3 regions of the Shewanella sp. SACH genome follow, and region 1 is predicted to be linked to each of the others. Evidence: predicted binding sites of a transcription regulator. Region 1 holds the regulator's gene; each other region holds the start of a gene.
The links. Region 1 encodes sigma-54, which starts transcription at its own class of promoters, with help from an activator protein. Its sites were predicted from a motif close to GTTGGCACGNNNNTNGNNT; they were not measured.
Positions count from the first base shown of each region.

Region 2: BM607_RS12720 (flagellar hook-length control protein FliK) is a predicted target of sigma-54. The motif match lies at 4,379-4,397, and genes of this name have one in related genera.
Region 3: flhA (flagellar biosynthesis protein FlhA) is a predicted target of sigma-54. The motif match lies at 4,310-4,328, and genes of this name have one in related genera.

Region 1 is NZ_MPDG02000002.1:253,961-260,207, forward strand. Features, by position in the region: gene mgtE (magnesium transporter) at 1-1,273, opposite strand, end outside; gene BM607_RS08905 (HPr family phosphocarrier protein) at 1,614-1,889, opposite strand; gene rapZ (RNase adapter RapZ) at 1,876-2,730, opposite strand; gene ptsN (PTS IIA-like nitrogen regulatory protein PtsN) at 2,727-3,170, opposite strand; gene hpf (ribosome hibernation promoting factor) at 3,173-3,460, opposite strand; gene BM607_RS08925 (RNA polymerase factor sigma-54) at 3,489-4,967, opposite strand; gene lptB (LPS export ABC transporter ATP-binding protein) at 5,075-5,806, opposite strand; gene lptA (lipopolysaccharide transport periplasmic protein LptA) at 5,803-6,247, opposite strand, start outside.
Region 2 is NZ_MPDG02000002.1:1,082,354-1,088,600, forward strand. Features, by position in the region: partial or broken gene fliF (flagellar basal-body MS-ring/collar protein FliF) at 1-400, shown strand, start outside; gene fliG (flagellar motor switch protein FliG) at 393-1,445, shown strand; gene fliH (flagellar assembly protein FliH) at 1,432-2,448, shown strand; gene fliI (flagellar protein export ATPase FliI) at 2,417-3,754, shown strand; gene fliJ (flagellar export protein FliJ) at 3,784-4,230, shown strand; gene BM607_RS12720 (flagellar hook-length control protein FliK) at 4,489-6,247, shown strand, end outside.
Region 3 is NZ_MPDG02000002.1:1,092,808-1,099,054, reverse strand. Features, by position in the region: gene BM607_RS12775 (MinD/ParA family protein) at 1-775, opposite strand, end outside; gene flhF (flagellar biosynthesis protein FlhF) at 780-2,162, opposite strand; gene flhA (flagellar biosynthesis protein FlhA) at 2,174-4,273, opposite strand; gene flhB (flagellar biosynthesis protein FlhB) at 4,457-5,587, opposite strand; gene fliR (flagellar biosynthetic protein FliR) at 5,606-6,247, opposite strand, start outside.

The sequences.
Region 1 (6,247 bases):
CGGGATCGATTTTAAGGCGTTTTAAAATCAATGGAATACTCGCACCTGCAAGCCCAGCAACTGTCATGTTGATCAGCATGGCGCTGCCAATTAATCCTGCGAGAGCCATATCATCCTTCCACAGCAACACGGCAATAAAGACTAAAATCGACCACATTAAGCCATTGAGAAAGCCAATCGATAATTCTTTACCAATAAGCCAACGGGCGTTGCTTTGGCCTATGTGGCCTAAGGCAATACCGCGGATCACGAGCGCTAAGGTTTGATTACCAGCCACACCGCCCATGCTAGGGACAATTGTCATCAAGATGGCTATTGTGGCAAATTGCTCGATAGTGCCTTCAAACATATTACTAACTGAGGAGGCGAGCAGTGCCGCGAACAAGTTAATCGTGAGCCAGAGTGAGCGACGTAGGGTACTTTTTAGCACTGGGCCAAAAGTATCCTCGTCATCGTCCATCCCCGCCATCCCCATCATGGAATGTTCGGCATCTTCGCGGATAACATCGACCACGTCATCGATTGTTATTCGTCCTAGCAGCTTGCCATCGCTATCAACAACGGGAGCTGATACCCAGTCATTGCGTTCGAATTTCTGCGCCACTTCACTGTCGGACATGCTCACAGGAATACTTTGGATATCGGGGTCCATGATGTTGCGAATTGTGGTGCTTGGCGCGCAAGTCAGTAGATCTGCCAGCCTGACACCGCCGAGCACTTTGTCCTGTTTATCGACGACATATAAGGTATCTGTGGTGTCTGGCAGGTTGCCCCTTTGGCGAAGATAGCGCAGCACCACATCGATATTTACATCGGGTCTTAAGGTGACGGTATCTGTGTTCATCAAGCTGCCGGCGGTCTCATCGGGATAGGATAAGGCCTGTTCTACCCGCTGGCGGTTTTGTTCTGTCATCGACTGCAGCACTTGCTTGTAAACGGCATCGGGAAGACTACGCAGAATATAGGCCAGATCATCGGTGTCCATGCTCGCCGTCGCTTTCGCAACTCGCTCAGGACTCATGCTGCGGATCAGCGGATCTTTGAGTTCTTCGCTTAACTCGTCGAGTATGTCGCCTATTTGTTCCTGATCGATAAGCTGCCACAGCACTTGTCTGGCGCTGGGTGGTGAGGATTCTAAGATCAGCGCGATATCTGAGGCGGCCATTTTTTGCAGCATGTTACGCACGTGCACAAACATGCCACTGCTAAGCGCTTGGTTTAACTGGTCGAGACTATGTCCGGTGTGATCGTTTTCTGAATTATCTACGGGCATTTGTCCTCCATAGTTGTCCGCCACTGTGCGGCAAATTGGTTCGAGAGTGCGCTGCTTGGCGCAGGGCTGAGACTTAGCGGTGACTTCGCGATAACTATGCTTCAGTCACAGATAGAGCGCTCTGGCATAGGTCATGCGTTTTACGCATAGATTAAGGCGGCTAAAACTAAGATGAGTCAGCGGTAATGCTCGCTAGTGTAATCGCCTATGGTTCGTGTCGTCGAGCGACAAATGTGTCGCCAAGCTTTTGAAACGAGATGTGAACTGCACAAATAAGCAGTGCTAAGTGTGAGGTGTACTAATCTGAGTGCCTGTGTGGAACGCTGAGTATGAAATCAAACTAACAGGCTTCGTCAAACTTAGCGTCGATTAAGGCACAAATGGCATCCAGAGCTGGCTCAGCATCTGGGCCTTCGGCGATAAGTTTAATGGTTTTACCCATGCCAGTCTCAAGCATCAATAAGCCGAGTACGCTGGCGGCGGATGCCTGTTTATCGCCTTGTATCAAGGTGATGGTCGCATCAAACTCGGATGCCAGTACCACCAACTTAGTGGCGGCACGGGCATGTAATCCCAGTTTGTTACAGATGGTGATCTGACGTTCAAGCTTTGGCATTATTCAGCTCTCGATGGCGGGCATAAACTTTATGTTTACCGTTACTAAAGCGTTTAGCCAATTGCTCTGCGACGTAAACCGATCTGTGTTGCCCACCCGTGCAGCCAATCGCCACAGTTAAATAACTGCGATTGTTGCGCTCGAGATGTGGCAGCCAAGTTTCCAGTAAATTTTCGATTTGCCAGATGAACTTATTCACGAGTGGTTGACGATTTAAGAACTCAGCCACGGGCTCATCTAAGCCTGTCAATGGACGCAGCGCCAGTTCCCAGTGTGGGTTAGGCAGGAAGCGCACATCGAACATAAAGTCGGCTTCGGTTGGCATACCGTGCTTAAAGCCAAAGGACTCGAAGTTAATCACTAACTCTTTATCGACGCTGCCGAGCAGAATTTGTCTCACTTGATCGCTTAAATCATAGATATTCAAATTTGACGTATCTATGTAGTGATCGACCAGTTTTGACATAGGCTCGAGCAGTTTCCCTTCCAGCTTTATCGCTTCTTGCAAAGAGACTTGGCTCTTCGACAAAGGATGCAAACGGCGGGTCTCGCTGTAACGCTTAAGCAGAATTTTATCGCTGGAATTGAGGAAGAAGCTGGTTAACTCAGTATCAGGAGGCAGGCTCGCGAGTTGCTTCACTAAGACTTTATCCTGCTCAGGCATGTTACGCACGTCGACACTGATGGCGACGAGATCGTTACTGCCTTTGAGTTGCTCAAGCAAAGTGCCGATTAAGGGCAAGGGAAGGTTATCGACACAATAATAGCCGAGATCTTCGAGTACCCTTAGGGCGACAGATTTGCCTGAGCCTGAGCGGCCCGACACTATGACCAGTTTCATCCAGTGATTACCTGATAGAGTTCCGTTTCATCATGCGTCTTGCGTAATTGCTTTAATATTTGCTTGTCGCTCAGCTTTTCGGCCATGCAAGACAAGGTACTTAAGTGCTGCTGACATTGGTCTGCAGGCACCAGTAGTGCAAATAAAATATCAACAGGTTGCTTATCGATAGCATCGAATGCTATCGGCTCTTCACACTTAATGAGTATGGCAATGGGCTGATCTATATCGGCTAGTCGACCATGTGGAATGGCGATGCCGTTACCTATACCTGTGCTCCCCATCTTTTCGCGCGCCACTAGGCTTTCGAATATCTCTTGAGATGAGAGGGTCGGGTACTGGGCAGCGACTAAGTCGCTGATGAGTTCCAGTACCTTTTTCTTGCTGCCCGGAGTGGCGCAGGTAGTGCACTCCGGCCGCAGTATGGTACAAAGTTCCATTATTAGTGTTTTGTTAACTTCTCTTTGTGTTTAATAACCTGACGATCAAGCTTGTCAATCAGGGCGTCTATAGCGGCATACATGTCAGCATGCTCTGAAGTAGCAAAAACTTCACCACCGATAAGATTTATTCTCGCTTCGGCAATCTGTTGCATTTTCTCGACATTGAGCACAACGTGCACATTATTGATCTGTTCGAAATGGCGTTCAAGTTTTGAAAACTTTTCTTCTACATATGCGCGTAACGATTCGGTAATTTCGACATGGTGTCCACTCAGGTTTATTTGCATAGAAACGTCCTCCGATATCCACTGTAGGTTATAAACTTTTACGCTGATTAGAAGGCGGAATGAGCATAGCCTCTCGGTACTTCGCAATGGTTCTGCGGGCTACGTTGATCCCTTGTTCTGCCAGAAGCTGTGCCATCTTACTGTCGCTTAATGGTTTTTTCTGGTTTTCCGCTGCAACCAGTTTCTTAATGAAGGCTCTGATTGCTGTGGATGAGCACTCCCCACCATCGTCAGTACCGACGTGGCTAGAGAAGAAGTATTTTAGTTCAAAAAGTCCCTTAGGGGTATGCATGTATTTCTGTGTCGTCACCCTTGAGATGGTCGACTCATGCATTTCTACCGCTTCGGCAATATCGTTAAGCACCATAGGTTTCATGGCTTCTTCACCGTATTCAAAGAAACCTTGCTGATATTGGACGATACAGTTCGCCACCTTCAACAGGGTATCATTACGGCTCTCTAAACTCTTGATAAACCATTTAGCCTCTTGCAGATGACCACGAATAAATTGGCTATCGGCTTGGCTTTTAGTGCTGCGCGCCATCGAGGCATAATGTTGGTTTACATTGATTTTTGGCATGCAGTCAGGATTCAGCTCAACCACCCAGCGGCCATTTTTCTTCGACACTGACACATCTGGGATGACGTATTCGTCATCGTTGGGCGTAATCAATAAACCTGGGCGGGGATTGAGAGTTTGGATAAGCGCGATGCCGTCTCTTAATTCATCCTCTTTTAATTTAGTCTTACGCATCAACAATCTAAAATCGCGGGCGGCGATCAGATCTAAATGATCTTTGATCAGCATGCGGGCGTTTTCTAGGTTGGGCGTGTCAGCGGCAAAATGCGACAGTTGGATCAACAGGCACTCGCTTAAATCGCGGGCGGCAACACCAATGGGATCAAAATGTTGAATGCGCTTTAGTACGGCTTCGACTTCGTCGAGCTCAACCTCAGAATTGCCCATGGCTTCGAGGATTTCGTCAGTGCTTTGGGTGAGATAGCCTTGATCGTCGATGGCATCAATAATAGCGGTGGCAATGGCTAAATCGGTTTCAGAAAACGGTGTGAGGTTTTTTTGCCATTCTAAGTGTTCATACAAGCCTTCACTGGTCTCACCTTGGAAGGGCATATCATCTTCACGACTGCCGCCGGGGCCAGAATTAGGGGAGGCGGTGAACACTTCATCCCACGTGGTGTCCATGGGCAGTTCGTCGGGCATGGATTCTTTGGTTAAGGACTCTGCCGTGTCTATGGTGGAGCTGTCTTTTTCTGGCGGCAGGGTGCTAGATTCACTGAAATCCGTATCGGATAGCGTTTGGTTTACAGGGTCTTTAGTGGCGTCGAATTGATCCTCTTCCAGCTCGAGAAGGGGATTAGAATCTAAGGCTTGCTGGATCTCTTGCTGCAGTTCTAATGACGACAGTTGCAACAGACGGATGGCCTGTTGTAATTGTGGCGTCATGGTTAACTGTTGACCCAGTTTGAGCTGGAGTGACGCTTTCATGTTACCGCTGATCCCTACGTTATTATTGTTGGATGAGGTCGCTTGTTATCATCTTGAGTGGAGTCCAATGGTGGCATAAATTGCCTGCATTGGCTCCGCTTGATTAACTATAGCCTGAATTGTTCACCTAAGTACACAGCCCTAACTTGCTGATTGTCTAAGATCTCTGCGGGTGTTCCTTCGGCAATCAAGTTTCCGTGACTCACGATATAGGCATGTTCACACACATCTAATGTCTCACGGACATTGTGGTCTGTGATCAACACGCCAAGGCCACGACTTTTGAGCTGTTCGATAATCTTTTTAATGTCGATAACTGAAATCGGATCGACACCAGCAAAGGGTTCATCGAGCAAAATGAACTTAGGATTTGCTGCTAACGCCCGCGCAATTTCGACACGGCGACGTTCACCCCCCGACAATGACATGCCTTGGCTGTCACGGATATGGGTGATGTGGAACTCTTCAAGCAGATGCTCTAGCTCTTCTTCCCTTTGCTCTTTTTTTAATTCTTTGCGCGTTTGCAGCACGGCCATGATGTTGTCATGGACGGTCAGTTTACGGAAGATACTGGCTTCCTGTGGCAAGTAACCTATGCCTTTGCGGGCGCGCAGGTGCATAGGATCTGCGGTTAAATCATCATCGTCGATAAAGATGTGGCCTTTATCGCTTTTAACCAGACCGACGACCATGTAAAAGGTGGTGGTTTTACCCGCGCCGTTCGGGCCGAGTAGGCCAACGACTTGACCGGTTTTGACCGTCAGACTGACGTCTTTAACCACTTGGCGACTCTTGTAACTCTTCGCCAGATTTTGTGCTCTTAGGGTGATTTGGGTCATTTAGAGTCCTGCTTTTTCACAGGTTTATCTGCTGGCGCGTCTGGTTTGGCATCATCTTGATAGCTTTCTGGCTGAATAATCGTGATCACGCGATCGTCGCCACTGCCGGTACTCTCGGCAATCAATTTTTGCTGGATGATGTTGTAGCGGATCAAATTACCCGTCACTTGGCTGCCCGCTTGATCTAACGAGGCTAAACCTTTAAGTGTCAGGGTGCGGCTCGCCATATCGTAACGAATTTCTTTCGCGCTCGCTGAGGCTGGACGGCCATCGTCTAACACTTGGCTGTACGTCGCAGGGTTACCTGTGGCCACTAAAATTTTGCTATTTTCACCTTCGGCAGAAAATGCACGCAGTTGATCTGCATGGATTTTAATCGAACCTTGGGTGACTTCAACCGGACCAAAGAAGATGATCTGGTTGTTCTTGATATCTGCCGTT
Region 2 (6,247 bases), 830 kb from region 1:
GGATCAATTGGTTGAAGACTTGCCAGCACTAGAACTGTGGGAGCAACCTTGGTTCTGGCGCGCAATTAAGCTCGGTATTGGCGCGCTAGTGATTCTGGTGCTGATTTTAGCTGTGGTACGACCTATGCTGAAACGCTTAATCTATCCTGACAGTGTGAATATGCCTGAGGATGGCAGATTAGGTAACGAACTGGCCGAAATTGAGGACCAGTACGCGGCAGATACCCTAGGGATGCTCAATACCCAAGAGGCAGAATACAGTTATGCCGATGATGGTTCAATTCATATCCCTAATTTGCACAAAGATGATGATATGATTAAAGCTATCCGTGCGCTCGTGGCGAATGAGCCTGAGCTCTCTACTCAAGTCGTGAAAAACTGGTTACAAGACAATGGCTGAGAATAAAACGAAAGAAGTGGCTGCAGCGGCCCCACCTGCCTTTAACATTAAGGATATTAGCGGTGTCGAAAAGACCGCGATCTTACTCCTCAGTTTGAGTGAGGCTGATGCAGCATCCATTTTAAAACACTTAGAGCCGAAGCAAGTGCAAAAAGTGGGTATGGCGATGGCGGCAATGGATGAGTTTGGTCAAGAAAAAGTCATCGGGGTACATAAGCTGTTTCTCGATGACATTCAAAAGTATTCTTCTATTGGTTTCAACAGCGAAGAGTTCGTTCGTAAAGCCTTAACCGCCGCGCTGGGTGAAGATAAAGCGGGTAATCTGATTGAACAGATTATCATGGGCAGCGGTGCTAAAGGTTTGGATTCGTTGAAATGGATGGATGCACGCCAAGTAGCGACCATTATTCAAAACGAACATCCTCAGATCCAAACGATCGTGTTGTCCTATTTAGAACCCGATCAGGCGGCGGAAATTTTTGGTCAATTCCCTGAAAATACTCGCTTAGACTTGATGATGCGGATTGCGAATCTTGAAGAAGTTCAGCCCGCTGCACTGCAAGAGCTGAACGACATCATGGAGAAACAGTTTGCCGGTCAAGGTGGCGCACAGGCCGCGAAAATGGGTGGCCTAAAAGCGGCTGCCAACATCATGAACTATTTAGATACGGGTATCGAAAGTCAGTTGATGGAAACCATGCGCGAGTCTGACGAAGAAATGGCGCAGCAAATCCAAGACTTGATGTTCGTATTTGAAAACTTAATCGATGTTGATGACCGTGGTATTCAAGCCTTGTTGCGTGAAGTACAGCAAGATGTACTGATGAAGGCGCTTAAAGGCACAGATGATCAGCTGAAAGAAAAAATCTTGGGTAACATGTCAAAACGTGCCGCAGAATTGCTGCGTGACGATCTTGAGGCAATGGGCCCAATCCGTATCAGTGAAGTGGAAGTCGCCCAAAAAGAAATCCTGTCTATTGCCCGTCGCTTAAGCGACAGTGGCGAAATCATGTTAGGCGGCGGTGGTGGCGATGAGTTCCTCTAATCCGAGTGACAATAAACCGTCAAATAAGGTCTTGAGCGACGGAGATATTGAGTTTAGTCACTGGGCACTGCCAGATGTGACTGAAGCCGATGACGATTCTATCTCGAATTTGTTCGGCCATTCGAATCATCAAGCCGCAAAGCCGACGACAGTTGAGAGTGTTTCTCCGCCGACGATGGCCGAGATTGAAGACATTCGCGCCCAAGCTGAAGAAGAAGGGTTTGCCGAAGGTAAACAACAAGGTTACGAGCAAGGGCTAGAAAAAGGTCGCTTAGAAGGCTTAGAGCAAGGCCATACTGAAGGGCTCGCCCAAGGGCATGAGCAAGGATTAGAAACCGGTTTAGCTCAAGCCAAAGTTTTACTTTCGCGGTTTGAAGCCTTATTAACTCAATTTGAAAAGCCATTGCAATTACTCGATGGTGATATTGAGCTCTCCCTACTGAACTTGAGTATGACATTAGCTAAATCAGTCATAGGTCACGAATTAAAAACTCATCCAGAACAAGTGCTTTCGGCATTACGCTTAGGCATAGAGTCGTTACCGATTAAAGAGCAAGCGGTGACTATTCGGCTGCATCCTGACGATGTGATCCTTGTCGAACAACTTTATTCCACCGCCCAACTGACCCGCAGTAAATGGGAGCTTGAAGTCGATCCGACGTTAAGTGCAGGCGATTGTATTCTGAGCAGTCATCGCTCTTTAGTGGATTTAACACTTTCATCGCGTATCGATACTGTGTTTGAGTCATTACGAAATCAACATACGCATTTGAGTGATAAACAGCATCAACTGCAAGAGACGATTGAAGCTGAAGATACTGCCAAACAAGTGGCTGTGGCGCTTGAGTCTGAGCTTGATGATCAAACGGCGGATGACCAAGCTGTCGATACGGTTAACCAAGACACTGAGGACATGCAATCTGCCTCAAACACAGGTGAGCACTTAGATACCCAATCGGATGCCGGAACAGATGCAAAATCGCCAACACCAACTGCTGAATAGGCTGAATCATCATCAGGATAAAGTGCCGCCATTTCGTGCTGTGGCCAGTGGTCAGCTGGTTCGTGTTGTTGGCTTAACCTTAGAGGCGAGCGGTTGCCGCGCGCCTGTGGGCAGCTTATGTTCCATCGAAACCATGGCGGGCGAGTTAATTGCCGAAGTCGTCGGCTTTGATGGTGAACTCCTTTATTTAATGCCTATCGAAGAATTACGTGGGGTATTACCCGGTGCCCGAGTGGTGCCTTTAGGGGAACAAACTGGACTTAATGTCGGCTTGTCCCTGTTAGGACGCGTGCTCGATGGTAACGGCGTGCCTTTAGATGGTTTAGGTGCGTTGCAGACAGATCAACAAGCGCCAAGACATAGCGCTGCCATTAATCCCTTATCCCGCCGTGCTATTACCGAGCCGCTGGACGTTGGCGTGCGCGCCATTAATGCCATGCTGACTGTGGGTAAAGGCCAACGTATGGGCTTGTTTGCTGGTTCTGGTGTGGGTAAGAGTGTGCTCTTAGGCATGATGACCCGCGGTACCACTGCCGACATTATTGTGGTTGGGCTGGTGGGCGAGCGTGGCCGTGAAGTCAAAGAGTTTATTGAAGAGATTCTTGGGGATAAAGGTCGAGCGCGTTCTGTTGTTGTTGCCGCGCCTGCAGATACCTCGCCGCTGATGCGCCTTCGCGCCTGTGAAACCTCGACTCGTATTGCCGAATACTTTCGCGATTTGGGCTATAACGTCTTGTTATTAATGGATAGTTTGACGCGTTATGCCCAAGCGCAGCGGGAAATTGCTTTGGCTGTGGGTGAGCCGCCTGCCACCAAAGGCTATCCGCCTTCAGTGTTTGCCAAGCTGCCGCGTTTAGTTGAGCGCGCCGGCAACGGTGGCCCAGGTCAAGGTTCAATTACGGCATTTTATACAGTGTTGACGGAAGGGGACGATCAACAGGATCCCATTGCCGATGCATCGCGGGCGATTCTTGATGGTCACATAGTCTTGTCACGTTCGCTTGCGGACTCTGGGCACTATCCTGCGATTGATATTGAAGCTTCTATTAGCCGGGTAGCACCTATGGTGATCTCCAATGAACACTTGGAAGCGATGCGCCGCGTGAAACAAACCTATTCCTTGTATCAGCAAAATCGTGATTTGATTTCCATTGGCGCTTATGCCCAAGGCAGCGATCCTCGAATCGATAACGCGATACGATTACAGCCGGCGATGAATGCTTTTTTACGCCAAACCATGCGTGATGCATTCAGTTTTACCGATAGCCAAGTCATGCTCGGGCAACTTGCCGCACAGTGCAAATAATGGCGTCATCGAATTAATCGAGGTCTAGTATGGCTAACGCCGATCCCTTGTTGTTAGTGTTAAAGCTCGCCAATGATGCCGAAGAACAAGCGGCGTTATTGTTAAAGTCGGCGCAGTTAGAGTGTCAAAAACGGCTGAATCAACTCAGTGCACTCAATAACTATCGCTTAGAATACATGAAGCAAATGCAATCCCAGCAAGGCCAAGCCATTAGTGCCAGTCACTATCACCAGTTTCATCGCTTTATTCGTCAGATTGATGATGCTATTACTCAGCAAAATCGCGTTGTGGCCGACGGTGAAAAACAAAAAGAATATCGACAACAGCATTGGTTGGAAAAACAGAAAAAACGTAAGGCAGTGGAATTACTCTTAGCGAGTAAAGAGAAGAAGCGCCAAGTTGTTGAACAAAAACGAGAGCAGAAAATGACCGATGAATTTGCTTCTCAGCAGTTTTATCGCCGTCATCAGCGTTAGTGTAATGGTGCGTTAATTGATCGGTATCTTTGCCATTCACTAACTCGTATGAGTTCAGTTTTCTGTTGCCGCTTATGGTGCAGAACATTTGTTCGACTTCTTTCCCTGAGTTTTATTCTTTTCAATATGCTGCAGTAAAAACTGAAGTTTTGGCATCTTATTTGCTTTGATTTAGTCCATGACCCTGCAACCGCAGTGTTTAATTGACGTTTCTACCTAGCCATTTTCTTTTCTGCTGGGTGATGTTTGGGAGCACTTATGCAACAAATGACCAATATCCTGTTGAGTAAAACAGGCAACTCTGCGGCCAATTCCGCTAAGACATCTCCCCAAGAGTCTAATAATGAAGACTTTTCATCTACACTTGCGTCTGTCTCCGCTAGCTCATTTTCTATTTCCGCGCCTAAAAAGGCTACAGCGAATACTGACGATAAAGTGCAGATCGCCTCTACTGATAAAGTAAATGATAAAGACATATCAACGGATGATGCTGACGTAAATCTCATCTTCGCCCAGATCAGCATGGCAAATGACATGAAGAAAACGGCATCAGATGGAGAGAGTTTGCCGTCTGACTCTTCCCAAGGGGAAAATAATGAGTCTGGTGACCCTTTATTGAAAAGTGATGCATTCAGTACCGTTGAGCTGTCGGGTGTACAAGCTTCAATGAAAGCGATAAACACTGAGCTTCCAGTAGTCGACATCTCAGGCTCAGCGCAAGGTAAGGATGATATTTTAACGTTAAGTGAAGTTAACCTGGCAACTGAGAAAAGTAATAGCAAGTCCTCAAACGGCGATCTATTGAGTCTCCAAAAGGTATTGGACACTGATACTTCCTTTTCCTCAGAACTCAAAAAGTTAACCGAGCAGCTCCAACTAAATGCAGAGGCATCTGGTGAGACTGATATCACTAATAAAGTATCTGCTGACAAAGCATCGGTAGAGATAATGCAAAAAAATACTCTAGTAGCCTCCAGTGGAACATCAGCAGAGATATTACCCAAAGAAAGAGTGCTAGCGATTAAAATATCAGTAGATACATTGCCAATAGAAAGCGACAAACCAGCAGCAGACGTATTACCCGTTGAAGCAATCCAGGGGAAGAAAGTTTTACTTGATGAGGCAGTTGAGGCATTAAAGTCACAGTTATCTACGGATAAAAGCGTTGAATCTCATTCTGCATTTTTAAAGGGACAAGTCATTCCGCCGAACAGTAAAACATCTGAAAATTTGGATTTATCTGAATTTGTAGATACAGCAGAGACCGCGGAAAAGGCATCATCAAAAAATCTAGAAAGCGTGTTATTGAAAGAAGCAGATGTGACTGAACTTAAAGGCGATAAATCATTTTCAACGGACAAATATGCGCATCAAGTTGCGAGTCTAAACGCTGAACAGCGTGGTGCAAGGTTGGATCTTAATTCTGAGGCACTTGCAACCTCAGACGACGTAGATGAATCAATGTTGAAGCCTAATACAGCAAGCCAAACCTTAAAGTCAGAAACGCTAGCGCCATCGACTACTAAGAATGAAATGGCTGTAACATCTATAATCGCTGATGAAAGAGTGGATACATTGGACTTGGCAAGTCCCAAGGTGGCTGATACTTCTAACTTGGCTGAGAACGATGCGGATGACGTTACTGCCGAGAGCAATAAACCAACAGTGCGCAATGCTGAGATTGCAATACCTCAGCAAGTGAGTCGAAATTCCAATGTTGATGTTGATGTTGCGGTTAGTAAAGTAGAAGTTCAGCCTATAGTTACAACACTGGATGCACAAAACATCTTAGGTAACGCAGTTGATCCTAAGGGCAGCATGGTGAGTGATACTGAGGTCAATGCTGATATCTCAAAAGCGGCAATGGATGCGGGGACTTTGCTAAAGGATGCTAAATACAGTGTGACGCTTGATGCTCAAAGAGATGCTAAGCCATTCGTTATGGGTGATGAAGACAAGGGATCAACGACTGACATTAAGTCATTTGCTTCTTTAACTGCATCGACGCCACTACAAG
Region 3 (6,247 bases), 840 kb from region 1:
TATTTGCCAACCCTTGATACGCAATCGCTGCTGGTGATTTAGGATAAGCTTCAACCACCAATTTTTGTTTACGAACTGATTTACGTAAGTTTTCGTCAAATGGGATTGTTGCAACCAATTCAAGGGCGACATCCAAAAATCTGTCGGTCACTTTACTGAGTTTAGCAAATAATTCCATACCTTCGCGTAAACTACGCACCATATTGGCAACTATTTTAAAACGGAACACGCCATGCTCACGGCTGAGGATTTTTATCAGGGCATAGGCATCGGTAATTGATGTGGGTTCATCACAAACAACGACCAGCACATCCTGCGATGCACGTGAGAAACTGAGCACCATATCTGAAATCCCAGCAGCAGTATCTACGACTAGAATATCAAACTGAGTCCGCATCTCACTAAATGCGCGAATTAACCCTGCATGTTGCGCTGGGCTTAATTCCACCATCCCTTGTGTTCCTGAAGTGGCTGGCACTATGCCAATCCCTTTAGGGCCACGAACGATAATATCGTCAAGCTCTGCATCACCAGAGAGAACATGGGAGAGGTTACGCTCGGCACGAATACCCAGCATGACATCGACGTTTGCTAAGCCAAGGTCAGCATCAAGTACCAAGACACGCTTGCCTTTTTCGGCTAATGCCACAGCAGTATTAATGGAGACGCTGGTTTTACCAACGCCACCTTTACCACCTGTGACCGCGATTACTTTCACTTTTTCGTTATAGGGTTGATTCATCATACGTAAACCACTTGCTTGATCCAGGGTCATAAATCTACTCAAATGCACAGGCCATATTATCTGACCACGCTGTGTCTTGTAATGATTGTTGTTCTGTACTATCTAACGCTGCGAGTGCCTGCTGGGCTAAATCTAAGGTATCCGCAACTTTCATATCTTCAGGAACTCTTTGTCCATCAGTAACATAACTTAATGGTAATCCGTTTTGGATCAACACACTTAATGCCCCTGCTAACGACACAGATTCATCGAGTTTTGTGAGAACGACACCAGATAGGGGAATGCGTTTAAAATGATTGACTGCATCTTGCAGCACACGGCGCTGTCCTGTCGCAGACAGTACCAGATAACTGCGGATAGGTATCCTGCTATTTGCAGTTAAATTATCAAGTTGCTGGTAAAGACGCATATCTCGTTGTCCCATGCCAGCCGTATCTATCAATACTAGCTTGCGATTCCTAAACTGATAGAGAATTTGCTCTAATTCATTCAGATCATGAGCTTGCTTTACTGGGCAGCCCATTATTTTGCCATAAGTTGCTAATTGCTCATAGGCTCCGATACGATAATGATCTGTCGTTATCAAAGCCACATGCTCAGCACCATGATGGGCAGCAAAACGGGCAGCAAGTTTCGCTAATGACGTGGTTTTACCCACACCGGTTGGACCCACTAATGCAACCACTCCGCCCTGTTTAACAATATCATCACCTTGATTATCAAGCATGTTAGCGAGACTTTGAGGTAAAGCTCGAACTAATTCTGCAGGCGTATAGTGTTGGCTCAGCGCCGCTAATTTGTTCGCAACCGCAGGGGAGAATTCAGCCTCAAGTAACTTGGCCTCGAGCATAGCACCGACGGGGTCGATGCGTTTTTTATGTTCTGTCATCAAAGAGGACACTTGGTGTGTCAATAAATTACGCAATGAGGCTAACTCATCACGCATTGCCTCAATATCTGCGCTTTGTTTCTGTGATGTCTGTGGCTTCTTATCAAACGTAGCAGGCGCTTCGCGACGCTCCACTTTTGCCGCAACCGGAGCTTGTAACCCCTTTGCCCATGCGGGTAACGCTGCATCAACTTGCTGATGCGACATCTGTTGATTCAAACGGCTTTGCTGCTTCTCTAACAAGGCTTGTAATGAGTCAGCAGGTGCCGCAGGCTTTGCACGGGTTTCTACTCGTACTGGCTGTTTAGCACCCAAGGACACAAGGTCGTCACTCACGTCCATAAAGGTTGGCGCTGGCGCAGTAGCTGCGGTTTTCGCTTTAGGTTCGTCATAGTCAACGGCGGCGACAATTTCGATGCCCCCATTCACTTTCTTATTTGACATAATGACGGCATCTGAGCCGAGTGTTTCTTTCACTTGGGCCAGTGCGGCGCGCATGTCTTTGGCAAAAAATCGTTTAATCTTCACTTATGCGTCCTCTACTGGCCGACTGCAGATACAATACGTATTTGCTTCTCATCAGGTATTTCTTGATATGAAATGACTCTGAGATTAGGAATAGTATGTTTAACAAAGCGTGACAGCGTCGCGCGTAACATACCTGACGTCAACAATATGGCGGGTTGTCCGACCATTTCTTGCTTCTGAGCCGCATCAGCAAGGGACTGCTGCATGCGTTCTGCAAGACCGGGTTCAATGTTAGGACCATCACCACCGGTTGCTTGCATTGACTGATGCAACATCTGTTCCAACTCTGGCGCCAAAGTTATGACAGGGATTTCTAGCTCTGGGCCTGAAATTTCCTGAACGATCATACGTTTCAACGCGATACGCACTGCAGCGGTCAAGACTTCAGTGTCATTACTCTTAGTGCCGTATTCTAACAAAGTTTGCACTATAGTACGCAAGTCTCTGACTGAAACCCCTTCATTTAATAGGTTCTGCATCACTTTTACGACATGTCCTAACGGCATGACATCAGGAATAAAGCCATCCACCAGCTTAGGCGAGTGTTTCGCAAGCATATCCATCAGTTGTTGCACTTCTTCGTATCCTAACAACTTAGCAGCATTATTGGTCAGCAATTGACTAATATGGGTTGCCACAACCGTAGCTGCATCAACAACGGTATACCCTAATGTTTGTGCATGCTCACGTAATTCAGGGGCAATCCATACCGCTTCCAGACCGAAAGCCGGATCGCGCGTTTCAATACCGTCAAGCTTGCCATAGACTTGGCCGGGATTAATCGCCAATTCACAATCGTGACGTATATCCGCCTCACCAACGACTACGCCCATTAATGAAATACGATAAGCATTAGGCGATAAATCTAGATTGTCACGAATATGCACCGCAGGTACTAAGAAGCCCAACTCTTGCGATAACTTCTTACGGACTCCTTTGATACGGCTTAATAACTCGCCACCTTGGCCCTTATCGACCAGTGGGATCAAGCGATATCCAACCTCAAGCCCAATAGTATCAACATGATGTACATCATCCCAACCCAGTTCTTTAGGCTCTTTATCTTGTCTCTCAATCGGGCCAGATTTGACTTGTTCTAGGGCTTTAATGCGTTTTGATTCATTACGCTTATAGACAAAATAGGCAGCACCCGCAGTAATAAAGGCGAAGCTTAAGAACGCCATATGTGGCATGCCAGGAACAATACCCATGACAAATAACACTCCGGCGGCGATACCCAATGATTTATGACTGTCAAACATCTGACTCATCATCATTTGGCCCATATCGCCCGATTCATTTTGACGGGTTACCATCAAGGCAGCAGCGATTGACAGTAATAAGCCTGGGATCTGCGCCACCAGACCATCACCAATAGTCAGCAAGGTATAAATTTCAACCGCTTCAGAGAAACTTAAGCCATGCTGAACAATACCTATGATGAAACCACCTAAGATGTTGATCACTAAAATCATGATACCCGCAACGGCATCACCTTTTACGAATTTTGAAGCACCATCCATCGCGCCATAAAAATCAGCTTCACGGGTCACTTCGGCGCGACGTATTCTTGCTTGGTCTTGGTTTAAGGTTCCAGCATTTAAATCGGCATCAATTGCCATTTGCTTACCTGGCATAGCGTCCAAGGTAAAGCGGGCGCTCACTTCTGCGATACGACCAGCACCTTTAGTCACCACCGCAAAGTTGATAATAATCAAAATGATAAAAACAACTAAACCAACGGCATAGTTACCGCCAATCACCACAGAACCGAAGGCTTCAATCACCTTACCTGCCGCATCACCACCATTATGGCCTTCGAGTAATACCACACGAGTTGAAGCGACGTTGAGTGCAAGTCGTAGTAATGTCGCCACCAGCAATACAGTTGGAAAAGCGGCGAAATCTAATGGTCTATCAGTATAAATAGCGACTAACAATACGATGAGCGCTAAGGCAATGTTGAATGAGAAAAGTATGTCTAATAGAAATGGAGGGATAGGTAAAACAATCATGGCCAATGCAGCAAGCACAACCATAGGCGTACCAATGCCTTTGAATGAGCTCAGCCGCAGTTGTTTTACTTGACCAAGAGTCGCTTTAACATCCATTCGCTATAACCTAAATTTTGACGTGTAATAAGCGAAAAGCAAAAAACGCGCCAACAAAATAAATCAGACTAATTAAGAAAAATTATATCAGTGACTTATTGATATAAAGAAGAAATAACAGTGGAATATCCATACAAAGTGACATTATCTGACTTTCGCTCACGAGTGTCAGATGCTGCTAACTTAATATTTTAACTCATCAGGGATGGGCTGATTAAGCGGGACAGGAATAGGTTTACGACCACGTCCTTTCTGATATTGACGCAACTGGAAAACATAGGCCAATATCTGTGCTACGGCAGTAAACAATCCTTCGGGGATTTGTTGATCTAACTTAGTCGTATGGTATATCGCCCTCGCAAGCGGTGGTGCTGAGACAATGGCAATATTGTGGTCGCGGGCAATCTCACGAATTTTAAATGCGACGTCATCAACGCCTTTAGCAATGACAAAGGGAGCGGCGGAGCGCTGAACATCGTATTTAATCGCTACTGCAAAATGCTCAGGGTTGACAACGATGACATCGGCATTGGGTACTTCAGCCATCATTCGGCGCTGCGCCAACTCATGCTGCATCTGTCGTACCCGCGATTTCACTTCAGGTTTCCCTTCAGTGTCCTTATATTCATCTTTTACTTCTTGTTTGGTCATCTTAAGTTGCTTGTTATGATTCCAAATTTGAAACGGCACATCGATGACGACAATCAATAAAATAGAGGAGCATAACAGGATAAACATCCACACAAGTAAATCTAATGCGTGGTAAACATTGCCAGGAAGATGGTCGCTAGACAGCAACATAATATCGTTGAAGTAATAACTGAGTAATGAGTATGCTGAAAATGCCACCACAGAAAACTTGGCAATACCCTTCGTCAGCTCGACTAACGCCTGCACACCGAACATACGTTTCAGACCTGCTGCAGGACTCATTTTACTGGCCTTAGGCATCATAGCTTGGGTCGAGAAATTCATTCCGCCAAGGGAAACATTACCAATAAAAGAAACCACCACAATCAATAACATCATTTTTGCCATGGGCCAGGCGATTTCGCTCGCAACAACGCCCCATACATTAAACATTTCTTCGGTATCAAAAATTTGTGCCCTGTCCATGGTAAAAACAGTCTCAAACACCCGAGTTAAACTCGTGGCCAGACTCGGACCTAGCATATAAAAACCACATGCCGCCGAAATTAATACCGCTGCTGTACCGAGTTCTTTCGAACGCGCAATTTGCCCTTTTTCCCGCGCCTGTTGGAGGCGCCTGCCTGTGGGTTCCTCACTACGTTCACCGCTTGATTCTTCAGCCATGGGCGGCTCCTAATGCCGTCATATCAAGCCATCTGCGTTACATTGAAGCGCTAACATATCGCAAAGCAGCACTTGAGCCGCGGCCCACACTTCATCAAAATGCTCCATGACTGGTGTTAAGGTTAACCAAAGAATAAACAGCCCCCCAATCATAGTGATCGGAAAACCGATAGAGAAAATGTTTAACTGCGGCGCGGCGCGGGTCATCACCCCGAAGGACAAATTGACTAACAACAAGGCGATAATCGCGGATATCGACATAGTTAATGCTGCACCAAACATATACGAGCCCCAATCTGCTAAAGCACGGTAGCTAGTGAGTGTTAATCCTTGATTAGAAATGGGTAGGGTCTCAAAGCTCGCCACCAACATACGGATCATCAACAGATGGCCATCTACGGCTAAGAAGATCAATGTCGCCAATAATAGAAAAAAGTTACCAATAACCGGAGTTTGCTGACCTGAACCTGGATCCACCATAGAGGCAAAACCGAGGCTGGTTTGCATACCAATAATCTGCCCAGTTAATACAAAAACTTGCATCACCATTTGAGTCACAAACCCCATGGCAACACCAATAATAATTTGCTGCGCGGTGATAAATACTGCGCTGAGTGAAAATAAATCGGCATTTTGAACGGGAGGAAGAACTGGTGCTAT